Linked DNA regions of Desulforamulus hydrothermalis Lam5 = DSM 18033. The protein of the gene in region 1 interacts with the protein of each later gene in a pairwise test. Links are inferred from orthologs where the notes say so. Each region holds a gene or a part of one and is shown in the gene's direction. Other genes may lie near its edges. The genes, in order: hfq and rho.

Evidence for each region.
Region 2: the proteins of hfq (region 1) and rho interact in binary tests that used the Escherichia coli proteins (3 or more experiments, as listed by UniProt). The link is inferred for Desulforamulus hydrothermalis Lam5 = DSM 18033 from one-to-one orthologs.

Annotation. Positions count from the first base shown.
Region 1 is NZ_CAOS01000015.1:7,465-13,537, reverse strand. The notes cover bases 137-3,017. They hold hfq (RNA chaperone Hfq), read left to right. Parts: upstream 137-1,394; coding sequence 1,395-1,640; downstream 1,641-3,017. Other genes in these bases: DESHY_RS12585 (AAA family ATPase), read left to right, coding at 2,056-2,997; DESHY_RS13800 (hypothetical protein), read right to left, coding at 1,637-1,906; miaA (tRNA (adenosine(37)-N6)-dimethylallyltransferase MiaA), read left to right, coding at 393-1,340; DESHY_RS12600 (class I SAM-dependent methyltransferase), read left to right, coding at 137-390. In the rest of the region: more of DESHY_RS12600, read left to right, coding at 1-136; DESHY_RS12580 (methionine gamma-lyase family protein), read left to right, coding at 3,039-4,280; DESHY_RS12575 (energy-coupling factor ABC transporter ATP-binding protein), read right to left, coding at 4,441-5,289; cobalt ECF transporter T component CbiQ, read right to left, coding at 5,290-6,066. UniProt on the Escherichia coli protein: RNA chaperone that binds small regulatory RNA (sRNAs) and mRNAs to facilitate mRNA translational regulation in response to envelope stress, environmental stress and changes in metabolite concentrations.
Region 2 is NZ_CAOS01000010.1:92,913-99,060, forward strand. What follows is about bases 1,630-4,585. They hold rho (transcription termination factor Rho), read left to right. Parts: upstream 1,630-2,401; coding sequence 2,402-3,769; downstream 3,770-4,585. Other genes in these bases: fsa (fructose-6-phosphate aldolase), read left to right, coding at 1,630-1,669; DESHY_RS07925 (DUF2062 domain-containing protein), read left to right, coding at 1,834-2,340; DESHY_RS07935 (peptidoglycan DD-metalloendopeptidase family protein), read left to right, coding at 3,841-4,585. Also shown: DESHY_RS07910 (class II fructose-1,6-bisphosphate aldolase), read left to right, coding at 119-973; more of fsa, read left to right, coding at 1,019-1,629; more of DESHY_RS07935, read left to right, coding at 4,586-4,752; DESHY_RS07945 (hypothetical protein), read right to left, coding at 5,118-5,354; rpmE (50S ribosomal protein L31), read left to right, coding at 5,704-5,904; DESHY_RS07955 (DUF1385 domain-containing protein), read left to right, coding at 6,012-6,148. UniProt on the Escherichia coli protein: Facilitates transcription termination by a mechanism that involves Rho binding to the nascent RNA, activation of Rho's RNA-dependent ATPase activity, and release of the mRNA from the DNA template.

The DNA of each region.
Region 1 (6,073 bases):
GTGGCGTCCGTTGTTCGCCTTGGTTTACAGTCTTATACCGGAGAAAAGCCGGAGATTTTAAAGGCCATGCGACGGATAACAGTGATCCCGACAGATCACTTGACATATTTGAAAAACCTGCCTGCCAACTCCTTTGATGTGGTGTATTTTGACCCCATGTTTCGGGTGGCCAGGGAAAAATCCAGTTCCATGGCACCGTTGCGCCTGTTTGCCAACCACAACCCCCTATCCAGGGAAGCTGTGGCCGAGGCTGTTCGGGTTGCCAGAAAGAGAGTGGTGATGAAAGAAAACAGGGGCAGTGACGAATTTAAAAGACTGAACTTTCCTGCCGTACAGGGAGGAAAATATTCGCCGGTGGCTTACGGCATTATAGAAAAGGTGGTGCCGTAACAATGCAGGACTTGCGGCCTTTAGTTGTCATTGTGGGGCCAACGGCGGCGGGGAAGACCGACGTAGCTATTGAGTTGGCCAAACTGGTGCGGGGAGAAGTTATTTCTGCTGATTCCATGCTGGTGTACCGGGGTATGGATATCGGGACGGCCAAGCCGACCCTGGCCGAAAGACAGGGCATACCCCATCACTTAATTGACATTGTGGAGCCAGACCAGGAATTCAGTGTGGCTATGTTTCAACGGGCTGCCGAAAAGTTAATTATAGAAATAACAGACCGGGGAAATTTGCCCTTGCTGGTGGGGGGCACCGGATTATATATCCGTTCAGTCATTGATCACTATGATTTTACCCCCGCTGACGGTAATTCTGAATTAAGGGAACAGCTAAAACAGCAAGCGGCCAGGTTGGGCAACCAGGCTATGCACAGGCAACTGGCGGCAGTGGATCCGGTGACTGCTCAAAAATTGCATCCCAATGATATCAGGCGGGTAATCCGGGCTCTGGAGGTATATTATCAAACCGGCAAACCAATTTCAGAATACCGGTATGTACAAAAGAACAATCTTCCCAAGTACCGCTGCCGAATGTTTGGCTTAACCATGGACCGGCAGCTGCTTTATCAAAGGATTGAACAGCGGGTTGATCTGATGCTGCAGCAGGGACTGGTAGAGGAAGTCAGGCAATTAATGGAGCGGTATGATACCTGGGGCACCGCCCTGCAGGGGTTGGGCTATAAGGAGATAATTGCCTACTTAAAGGGAGAGTGCACGCTGGCGGATGCGGTTGAACTAATTAAGCGGAATACCCGGCGCTTTGCCAAGCGGCAGCTAACCTGGTTCAGGGCGGATAAGCGAATTCACTGGCTCTGCCTGGAAAATTACAGCGATAAAAGTAAGTTGGCCCGGGAAATTGCTAAACAAATAGCAGGAGAATTAGTCAACGCGTAGAACACTTGTTATGATATAGAAAGAAAATATTTTCCAATAATGGAGGGAACCCTCATGACAAAACCCCAGATTAATTTGCAAGATGCCTTTCTAAACCAGGTCAGAAAGGAAAATATCCCGGTTACCATATTTCTTATCAACGGTTTTCAATTAAAAGGTATGGTGAAGGGTTTTGATAACTTTACGGTGATTTTGGAAAGCGACGGCAAACAGTTGATGGTATATAAACATGCAATTTCCACCATCAGCCCGCTGCGTCCGGTTAATACCTCCTTTTCGGAAAACAAGCCCGTGTCCTAACACTGACAGCCTCTCCCAAAGGGAGAGGCTACAGACTGTAGACAAAGGCTGTAAAACAAAGTGAGGTGGTTTAATGATCCCCTGTGGGCGACTTGTCGAAGCACCGGAAACAGCACTTGATGAGCGAAAGGAGCCATTGGGGTGGCGCTCACAGGATGTGGGCGCCAGCCGAACCGGGCCAGGATGGCCCGTTTGAGGCGACCCCAAGGGCGACCGTAGCGAATCATAGTGCTGTCGGTGCGTAGACCGGAGCCAAAGGGGATCATAAATCACCGATAATGTATGTCGACACTCTGCAGTCTCTCCCAAAGGGAGAGGCTGTTGATTTTATGGTCACAATAGCACCCTCCGAGCGTATAATGTTTAACAACCATAAAGTTATTGCCCGGAGGTGAACAACCTGGTTAAGATTAGAATGTGGCAAAATCTGCCCCGGCCCGAAGCAACAAAACCGGTGGGACCAGTCAGAAAAACATCCTTTACGGGCAAGCAGTTGAATTCCCAGGACAAAACCCCCCTTAACGAAGAAGCCAGCCGTAAGGCTACTCAGGAGATATTGGGTGAATTAGATCAGTTAATCGGTTTGTCCAGTGTGAAAAAACTGGTTAAAGAAATTCAAGCCTTTGTTGAAATTCAAAAACTCAGGCAAAAGGAAAAGCTTATTTATGAACCTATGGTGCTGCACATGATTTTTAAAGGTAACCCGGGTACCGGCAAAACTACAGTGGCCAGGATTATCGGGCGTTTATTTAAGGAAATGGGGGTATTGCCGAAAGGTCATCTGATTGAAGTTGAACGGGCCGATCTGGTTGGCGAATACATCGGCCATACGGCAGCCAAGACCCGGGATCAGATTAAAAAAGCCCTGGGAGGAATCCTTTTTATCGACGAGGCTTATTCTTTAGCCAGAGGCGGCGAAAAGGATTTTGGCAAGGAGGCTATAGATTCGATGGTAGCCAGTATGGAAAATAACAAAGATAATTTAATCATTATACTGGCCGGCTACCAGGAAGAAATGAATTATTTCTTAGAAACTAATCCGGGGCTGCGCTCTCGCTTTCCTATACATATCACCTTCCCGGATTACTCCTTGGAAGAACTGATGGAAATTGCCGACCTGATGCTGAAGCAGCGCCAATATGTGCTGTCCCCGCCGGCCCGGGAGGAATTATACAAAATTCTGCAATACCAGACGGTAAAGCATGAGCATAGCGGCAACGCCAGGCTGGTACGCAACTTGATTGAGCGGGCCATGCGGCATCAGGCAGTACGCCTGGTGGGGCGAAAAAATATTACCCGGGAAGACCTGATGACCATTTACAGGGAAGACTTGACAGAGGCGGTGGAAGAAATATAATACCATCAGAGCCAGTAAAAAAATAGCATCAGGGGTGTAACATGGATTTTGCACAATTGGACAAACTTGCTGCAGAAGTAGAACTTGAAGTACAACCGGTATACCGCGAAATTGAAGCCCGGGCCTTGCTGAATCATGCCCGGGTGCTGGAAGGTTTTCACCTGGCCCGGGTTTCTGATTACCATTTGCGAGGTTCCACCGGCTACGGGTATAATGATGCCGGCAGGGAGGCCCTGGAGAAAATTTATGCCCATGTCTTCGGGGCAGAGGCCGCCTTAGTCAGGAGCCAGATTGTTTCAGGCACCCATGCCATTGCCATTGCCCTGTACGGCTTGCTGCGGCCGGGGGATGAACTGCTGGCGGTACAGGGGTCACCCTACGATACTCTGGAAGAAATTATCGGCAAAAGGGGAAATGCCCCTGGTTCTTTAAAGGACCTGGGGGTTACTTATCAACAAGTGGAATTAACTGACCGGGGGACACTGGATTGGGCTGCCATCGAAAGAGCCCTGACCCCCAGAACCAAGGTAGTTTTAGTGCAGCGTTCCCGGGGTTATGCCTGGCGCCCTTCATTAACCCTGGCAGAGCTAACCAGGTTGGCCGATTTTATTAAATCCCGTGTTCCCCAGGCCATTGTGTTTGTTGATAATTGCTACGGTGAACTGGTGGATACCACCGAGCCAACCGCCGTAGGGGCTGACTTGGTGGCCGGTTCGCTGATTAAAAATCCCGGCGGCGGCATAGCACCCACCGGGGGATATATAGCGGGGCGCCGGGAACTGGTGGAAATGGCTGCCAACCGCTGGACAGCACCGGGCATCGGTGCGGAAGTGGGGCCATCCCTGGGGCATCAGCGGCTTTTAATGCAGGGTATTTTCATGGCACCGCACACGGTGGCAGAAGCCCTTAAGGGAGCGGTGTTTGCGGCCCGGCTATTTGAAAGATTGGGTTTTCAAGTTTCACCGGCCTATGATGAACCCAGATCTGACATTATTCAATCCATTGCCTTGACCAGCCCCCAGAGGCTGCTGGCCTTTTGCCGCGGCATACAGGCAGCTTCTCCGGTGGACGCCCATGCCCTGCCGGAACCGGACTACATGCCGGGCTACCAGGATGATGTTGTTATGGCGGCCGGTACCTTTGTCCAGGGAGCATCACTGGAACTGACTGCTGATGCTCCGCTGCGGGAACCCTATGCTGTATATTTACAGGGTGGCTTATCCAAAGAATATGTAAGGCTGGGTGTGATAAAAGCAGCCTGGAATGTGCTGCAAGTCAAGTAAAGTTAACCCCAAATAATCCTATGGTTGAATTTTGGTGGGTGGTTAATGATGCCCGGTTGGCATGACCAGGGTATCAAAAGCCACCCTTTAGTAATGCCGGGAAAGAAAAACTGTTTTTAATCCAAGGGGAAAGATCTGTTACTGAATGTTTTACAGCCGCTTATCGGGCGGCAGGCCGGCCCGGCAGCAGCGCAATTAATTCATCCAATTGTTTCGGCGGCGCCAAGCGGTGTGAAATATAACCGGCTTGCTGCAGTTGCCGGAAAATACTGAGAATTAACGGTTTTTCCAGGGAGGTTGCCTGTAATAAGTCATCATCACTGAATATTTCTGCCGGCGAGCCTATCTTAACCAGCCGACCTTCTTTCATGACAAAAACTGTATCGGCCCATTGATAGGCTTTATCCACATCGTGGGTGGCCATAATAATAGAAATTCCTTGCTGATTAAGATTGTCTAAAAGGTCCAGGATACGCCGGGTATACCGGGGATCAAGGAAAGCCGTGGGTTCATCAAATATAATCATTTCCGGCTGCATGGCCAGGATATCCGCAATGGAGATCAGTTTTTTTTGGCCGAAACTCAAGAAATGAGTTGGTTTATCTTTTAAGTGAAAGGTGCCGGTTGCCTGCAAAGCATCGGCCACCCGGTTGGCCACTATTTGCTTGGGCAAACCTAAATTCATGGGTCCAAAGGAAACTTCCTGCCAGACGCTGGCCGAAAACAGCTGGCTGTCCGGGTCTTGAAAGACATAACCCACTTTACTGCGCAATCTGATTAATGAATCCCGGTCGTATTGCAGCGGCAGCCCGTTAAACCGAATATTTCCCCGGGCAGGTTGTAAAATGCCGATTAAATGTAGTAAAAAAGTAGATTTACCAGCCCCGTTGGCTCCCAAAAGAGCAATTTTTTTATTTCTGGCAATGTTGCAGGATACGCCCTGCAGGGCAGGAGTGCCGTCAGGATAGTAAAAGTAAAGGTCTTGCATTTGAAAAATATGATCAGACATTTAATTTCCTCCGCTTAAATAATAGGCCAGAATTAATAATATTTCAGCTATGGCAATCAACAGCAGGTTTTTTTTGGAGAGGGGATATGTTTGTTCCAGTACCTCAATGGTGCCCTGATAACACCTTGCTTCTAAAGCCGTGTACAGCTCCTGAGCCCGTTGCTGGGATCGTACCAGCAGACTGGAGGCCAGCAGTCCCAGGGAGCGATAACTGTTTTTCAGGCAACTGTAACCTTGCCTGGCAGTTTGCGAAGTATAGATACCGGTTGCCGTTGCCAGCCATATAAATAAGTAGCGGTATACCAAAGACATTAATTCGATAAACAAGGGAGGGACTTTCAGCTTTCGCAATATGCCGATAATTTCAATTAAAGGTGTGGTTAAGGCCAAAAAATATAAGCAAGTTACCGCCGCCAGCGAGCGCAATATGAGCTTGGCGCAGGCAAGCAAGCTGCTTGATGTAACCCCCAGTTTAAGCCCGCCCCATTGCCAGCTCCACAGGGCGGGTGCCTGGGGCGGCAAAATATTGACAGCAATGGTAACAGTACCGGCCATCAGAAAAAACATGGGAACAGATAACAGTTTGAGGTAAAAACCCAGAGGAATTTTCCCCTGGCGCAGTGTAATTACAGACATGGTAAGCAAAACCAAACCTGAGACAACCGGCACATTAAGTGCCAGGCAGGTAAGCAAGAAACAGCTGGTCAACAAAAACTTTTCTCCCGGGTGTATTCCCCGCAAACCGTTGCAGTAGGCTAATCTTTCAATGGGCAGCATTTATTTT
Region 2 (6,148 bases), on another replicon or contig:
GTGCCGACAGCTTCCGCCGGAAGTTTTCAGAAATAAACGCAGTAACCCGTCATACCGGCCCGGACGCTGTCCGGGCCGTTGTCAATTTGGTTCAGTAAAATTTTAAGGAGGTTTTGTTATGCCGCTGGTATCTGTCAAAGAACTGTTACAACGTGCAGAAGAAGGAAAGTACGCCGTTGGCGCCTTTAACGTCAACAACATGGAAATTGTTCAGGCCATCGTGGCGGCGGCGGAAGCGGAAAGGGCGCCGGTGATCATGCAGGCCAGCCAGGGCGCCATAAAATATGCCGGCATCGAGTATATTTACGCCCTGGCCAGCCTGGCCGCAGGCCGGGCCAGCGTGCCGGTGGCCCTGCACCTGGACCACGGCACCAGCTTTGAGCAGTGCATGAAGTGCATCCGGGTGGGCTTTACTTCAGTGATGATTGACGGTTCAAAACTGCCCCTGGAAGAAAACATTGCCCTTACCAACAAAGTGCTGGAGGTGGCCCGGGCCACCGGTGTGTCGGTGGAAGCAGAGCTGGGCAAAATCGGCGGCACCGAAGATGATATTCATGTGGACGAAAAGGACGCTTTCTTCACCGATCCGGAAGAAGCCCGGTATTTTGTGGAAAAAACCGGCGTGGATGCCCTGGCGGTAGCCATCGGCACAGCCCACGGCCAGTATAAAGGGATACCTCAATTAGACTTCCCCCGCCTGGAAAAAATTGCCGGCCTGGTTAAAATACCCATTGTACTGCACGGTTCCTCCGGCGTGCCTGACGAGGCGGTGCAAGAAGCCATCCGCCTGGGCGTGCGCAAAGTAAACATCGATACCAACATCCGGGAAGCCTTTACCGCCGCCTGCCGTCAGGTGCTGGACAGCAACGCCAAAGAAATTGATCCCCGCAAAGTATTAGGCCCGGCCCGGGAAGCAGCGACCCAGGTCATCAGAGAAAAAATCAGGGTCTTTGGCAGCGCCGGCAAAGCCTAAAACCGGCCGGGCGGCCGGCCCACACATTAATCAGGAGGGACTACCATGCTGCTTTTTATCGATACCGCCAATGTCAACGAGATTCGTGCGGCCAATGAACTGGGCATTATTGCGGGTGTTACCACCAACCCTTCCCTGATTGCCCGGGAGGGGCGGGATTTTGCTGAAGTGGTCAAAGAAATAACCTCCCTGGTAGACGGCCCCGTCAGTGCGGAAGTTATCAGCCTGGAAGCGGCCGGTATGCTGCAGGAGGCGGTACAACTGGCGGCCATCCACCCCAACATTGTGGTAAAAATACCCATGACCGCCGAAGGCTTAAAGGCCACCCGGGCCTGCGCCGCCAGGGGCATCAAAACCAACGTAACGCTGGTTTTTTCAGCCAACCAGGCGCTGCTGGCGGCCCGGGCGGGCGCCACCTACGTCAGCCCCTTTGTGGGCCGCCTGGATGATATCGGCCACGACGGCATTGGCTTAATTTATGATATTGTTGAGATATTTGATAACTACGGCCTGCCCACCCAAATTATTTCTGCCAGCATCCGCCACCCGCTGCATGTGCTGCAGTCGGCCAAAGCCGGTGCCCATATCGCCACAGTGCCCTATAAAGTGCTGCTGCAGATGATCAAACACCCGTTGACCGAGCAAGGCATTGATGCTTTTCTGGCCGATTGGGCCAAGCTGCCCAAGCAGGGTTAAAGCGCGGCCGGCGGCTGACAGTTGACCAATCCTCCTGCCTAAGCTATACTGTAAACAGTGCCGGCGGGCAGCGCCCGCCGGCACGGCAAGTAGAAGAAAAGCCGGGCCTTTGCAGTGTGGCACAGCTGAGCCGGGCTTTTTCTGCCTTTTAGGAGGATTATGAGGTGGTCAGTATTGTCAGAAAATTAATCAACAAATGTAAGCAAACCTGTTTGGATTCCTACCACCGGCTCTTAAATCTCCCGGAGGCTCCCCGGCAGGTGGCCCAGGGAATCGCCCTGGGCGTTGCCTTTGACTTTTTGCCGGTTCCCTTTATCAGCATTCCCCTTTCCTTTTTGGTGGCCAAACTGGTACGGGTGCATGCAGTGGCCGCCACCCTGACGGTTTGTCTGTTTAAACCGGTGGTTCCCCTGTTTTTTACCCTGAATATTTTTGTGGGCAAACTGCTGGTGGGTTCGGCCCCCTCGCCCATCAGCGAAGAAATTGCCCACGGCGTTCCCCTGCTGACCAAAGCCCTGTTGCAAATTAAAGCCTTAGGTTTGCCTTTCCTGGTGGGCAGCGTGACCAACGCTGTCTGGGCCGGCCTGCTGGTTTATTATGCCGCCGTTAAGTTTTTAGAAGCCCGGCAAAAGGCCATAAAAAAAAACCCTGAAAGCCGCTGCTGCGAATAAAAGGTCGCAGCCCTGGCAATATAGGTGATAAACCACAATACGTTTTAAAGGTGGAGTGTACTTGTCTGAGCAAGATAAGCCTGTCAACCTGCAGGCTGATTTAGAAGCCAAAACCATGCGGGAATTGTATGCCATTGCCCGTGAGCTGGAAATTCCCGGCTATTACAAGCTGCGCAAGAAAGAACTGGTTTTTGAAATATCCAAACTGCAGTCCAAGCAAAGCGGCGTTTCCTTCGCCGGCGGGGTGCTGGAAATATTGCCGGACGGCTACGGGTTTTTAAGGCCGTCCACCTATGTGCCCAGCAACGACGACATTTATGTTTCGGTATCGCAAATCCGCCGGTTTGATTTGCGCACCGGCGACCTGGTTTACGGCCAGGTGCGCAAGCCCAAAGACAACGAGCGGTATTACGGACTTTTGCGGGTAGAACAGGTCAACGGCGGCCGGCCGGAGCTGGCAGCCGAACGCATGCACTTTGCCGGCCTGACACCCCTTTATCCCCAAGCACGCATCCGGCTGGAAAACAGCCCCGACAGGATTTCCACCCGCGTCATCGACCTCATTGCCCCCATCGGCAAAGGGCAGCGGGGTCTCATCGTAGCCCCGCCCAAAGCCGGCAAAACCATTCTGATCAAAGAAATTGCCAACAGCGTTACCGTTAACCACCCGGAAATTGAACTGTTCATCCTGCTAATTGACGAAAGGCCCGAAGAAGTAACCGATATTGAACGTTCGGTAAAGGCGGAGGTTATCAGCTCTACCTTTGACGAGCCGCCGGAAAACCATGTCAAGGCTTCCGAGATGGTGCTGGAGCGGGCCAAACGGCTGGTAGAAAGCGGCCGCCACGTCATGATTTTACTGGACAGCATCACCCGCCTGGCCCGGGCTCACAACCTGATCATTCCGCCCAGCGGCCGCACCCTGTCCGGCGGCGTTGACCCGGCGGCCCTGCACAAGCCCAAGCGGTTTTTCGGTGCGGCCCGCAACGTAGAAGAAGGGGGCAGCCTTACCATCCTGGCCACCGCCCTGGTGGAAACCGGCAGCCGCATGGACGATGTAATCTTTGAGGAATTCAAAGGCACCGGCAACATGGAGCTGATATTAGACCGGCGGCTGGCGGACCGGCGGCTGTTTCCCGCCATCGACATCCAGCGTTCCGGTACCCGGCGGGAAGACTTGCTGCTCACCAAAGAGGAACTGGAATACGTGTGGAGCCTGCGCAAAGCCATTGCCGGCATGAGCCCCCTGGAAGCCCTGGAAAACCTGCTGGAACGCATAAAAAACAGCAAAAGCAACCAGGAAATACTGGGCGATTTTAAGCCCAAAAACCGGCTGCAGGCGGCAGCCGCCGAGCCGGGCGAACCGGCAAGCGCCCTGCCGAAGCGAGCCGGCCGCAGAAAAAGTGCGGCAGAAACTGCCAGGCTGTAGAACAGCCATGTATATTTTCCTGTCACCTCGGGCAAACTATTAACAGTTTGCTTATTTCGAGGTGATTTTTTATGAGCATTCAGATAAATAAAAAATTCCTGGCGGCCGCCCTGGCCATTGTCCTGGCGGTTGGCGCCCCGGGGCCCGGGCCGGCCGGCGCCGGCCTGGAGGAACTGGTAACCGACGGGGCATATACCCTGCCGGCGGCCCGCCCGGTGGCAGCAGTTAAACAGCCGGCCGCCCTGGCCGGCAGCCTGCCTATGGAATACCGGGTGCGGCCCGGCGATACCCTGTGGAGCATTGCCGGGCGGTGCGGCCTTACGGTGGCTGAACTGGCAACTGCCAACAACATTAACGAAGCCGAAATATTAGCGGTAGGGCGTACCCTGACCATTCCCGGCCGGGAGGTTTGCTACCACCTGGTGGCCGGCGGGGAAACCCTCTCCCACATTGCCGGTCAGTACGGCATTTCCCTGGACGAGCTGGTTAAGGCCAACCACCTGGCCAACCCCCACTTAATCCGGCAGGGCGACCGGCTGATCATACCGGTATCCGGCCAACCGGCCACAGCCCTGGCGGGGCAGGCCGGCAAAATACAACTGGGGGGCTGGGCCTGGCCGGTGGCCGGCGAGATTACCTCCTCCTTCGGTATCCGGGGCGACCGCCCCCACGAAGGGATTGACATCGGTGCCGGGGCAGGCGCCACCATCACCGCTCCGGAACGGGGCCGGGTAGTCTGGGCCGGTCCCCGGGGCACCTACGGCCTGACGGTAATTTTGGATCACGGCGGCGGTATCCGCTCCCTCTATGCCCACTGTGCCAAACTGCTGGTGCAAGAGGGGCAAACCGTAGAACGCCGCCAGCCCATTGCCGAAGTGGGCAGCACCGGCCGTTCCACCGGGCCCCACCTGCATATGGAAATCCTGCGTCAGGGGATACCCCTGGACCCCCTGATGTTTCTTACAGACAAACTTTTTGTATAAAAAACCCCTATCCGCAGGATAGGGGTAAAACATGGCCTTATGAAATTGTCCGTAACGCCCGCCCCTGATCGGCCCGCTTGCTAACTGCCGTTTCATTTGCTCGCCGGGGGCTGCCCTCCGGAAAAGCAGCCCGCTGCCTGCGCCGAAAACCGGGGTCAAAGGCTGCTGCCTTATGTGTGCAGGGGTGAGGACGTCTTTGCATGTGTTGAAGTGATGGCCGGGACGGCCCGGGGCCCGTACTTGGCTGCCTGGGCCCGGCAGTGCCGCCGGCTGTGCCGCGCGGGAACATAAGGCATCTAAGCAAGAAGGGGAAATATAAATAAATCGGTCATGCCGGCATGAAAACCTTGCCAAACAGGTGATTTTCAAGACGGGTGGCAAAAATGACCACCCCGGTTATCACGCCCCTTTCCTAACATCATCTGCTGCCTGGTTGGTGGCCTGGGATGGCCGGGATCTCCGGCTTGGCCCGAGCCACCGGCCGGGCCGCTGCCGGGGCCCGGCGCCGCCTGCCGCTCCCGGCAGGGCCGCCTGTGCGGCGGGCCGCAGGGCCAATTAATGAAGGCTTGGCTGGATTCAGGGGAGCAAGGTACTGCATACATATTAATCGCCTCCCTCAACATGCAGGTTCAGTCCAGGAACCAACCATATTGAATTGTCGGCTTTCCTGCCAAAGCTAACGGAGCTGCCTGCTCCCGGCGGGGGTATGACCCCTCCCCGCATCATAAATGCTTTTGCCGCAGGAATTAAGGTGCCAATTTCCACTTTTTGGCATCCGATTATATAATACGCCGGCCGCCGCAAAATTCCTTTTTATGGAAATGATTTTTTTCTTATACCAGGCAGTTAACCCGCTCTTGTCTGCCGTTTTTTTCTGTGCTATAATATCGTCGTGTGTTTATAAGCAGCTATTATCGGGTATGCATTTGCTGGAGAAAGAAGGTGAGTGTAATGAAAGAAAAAATTCATCCTAACTATAATGAAGTAGAAGTTAAGTGCGTGTGCGGCAACACTTTCAAAACCGGTTCCACCAAGAAGGAGATTAAAGTGGAAATTTGCTCCAACTGCCATCCCTTCTACACCGGAGCCCAGCGGCAAATTGAAGTAGGTGGCCGGGCCGAGAAATTCCGTAAGAAATACGGCTTGAAATAGCTTGGTTAGCAGAGCGGCGGCTCTGCTTTTTCCTTATCAGGGCCTTCCGGCGGGAGGCGGTTCTCCGGAGCCGTCCCCCGCCGGAGGGCGGCAGGGAGGAGAGTAATATGTCTTTTCAATATGGGGGCCAGGCGGTTATTGAAGGCGTGATGATGCGGGGGCCGGATCACCGGGCGGTGGCCGTGCGCCGGCCGGACGCCACCATTGTTATTGATGAAAAACCGGTGGGTTCCCTAACCCGGCG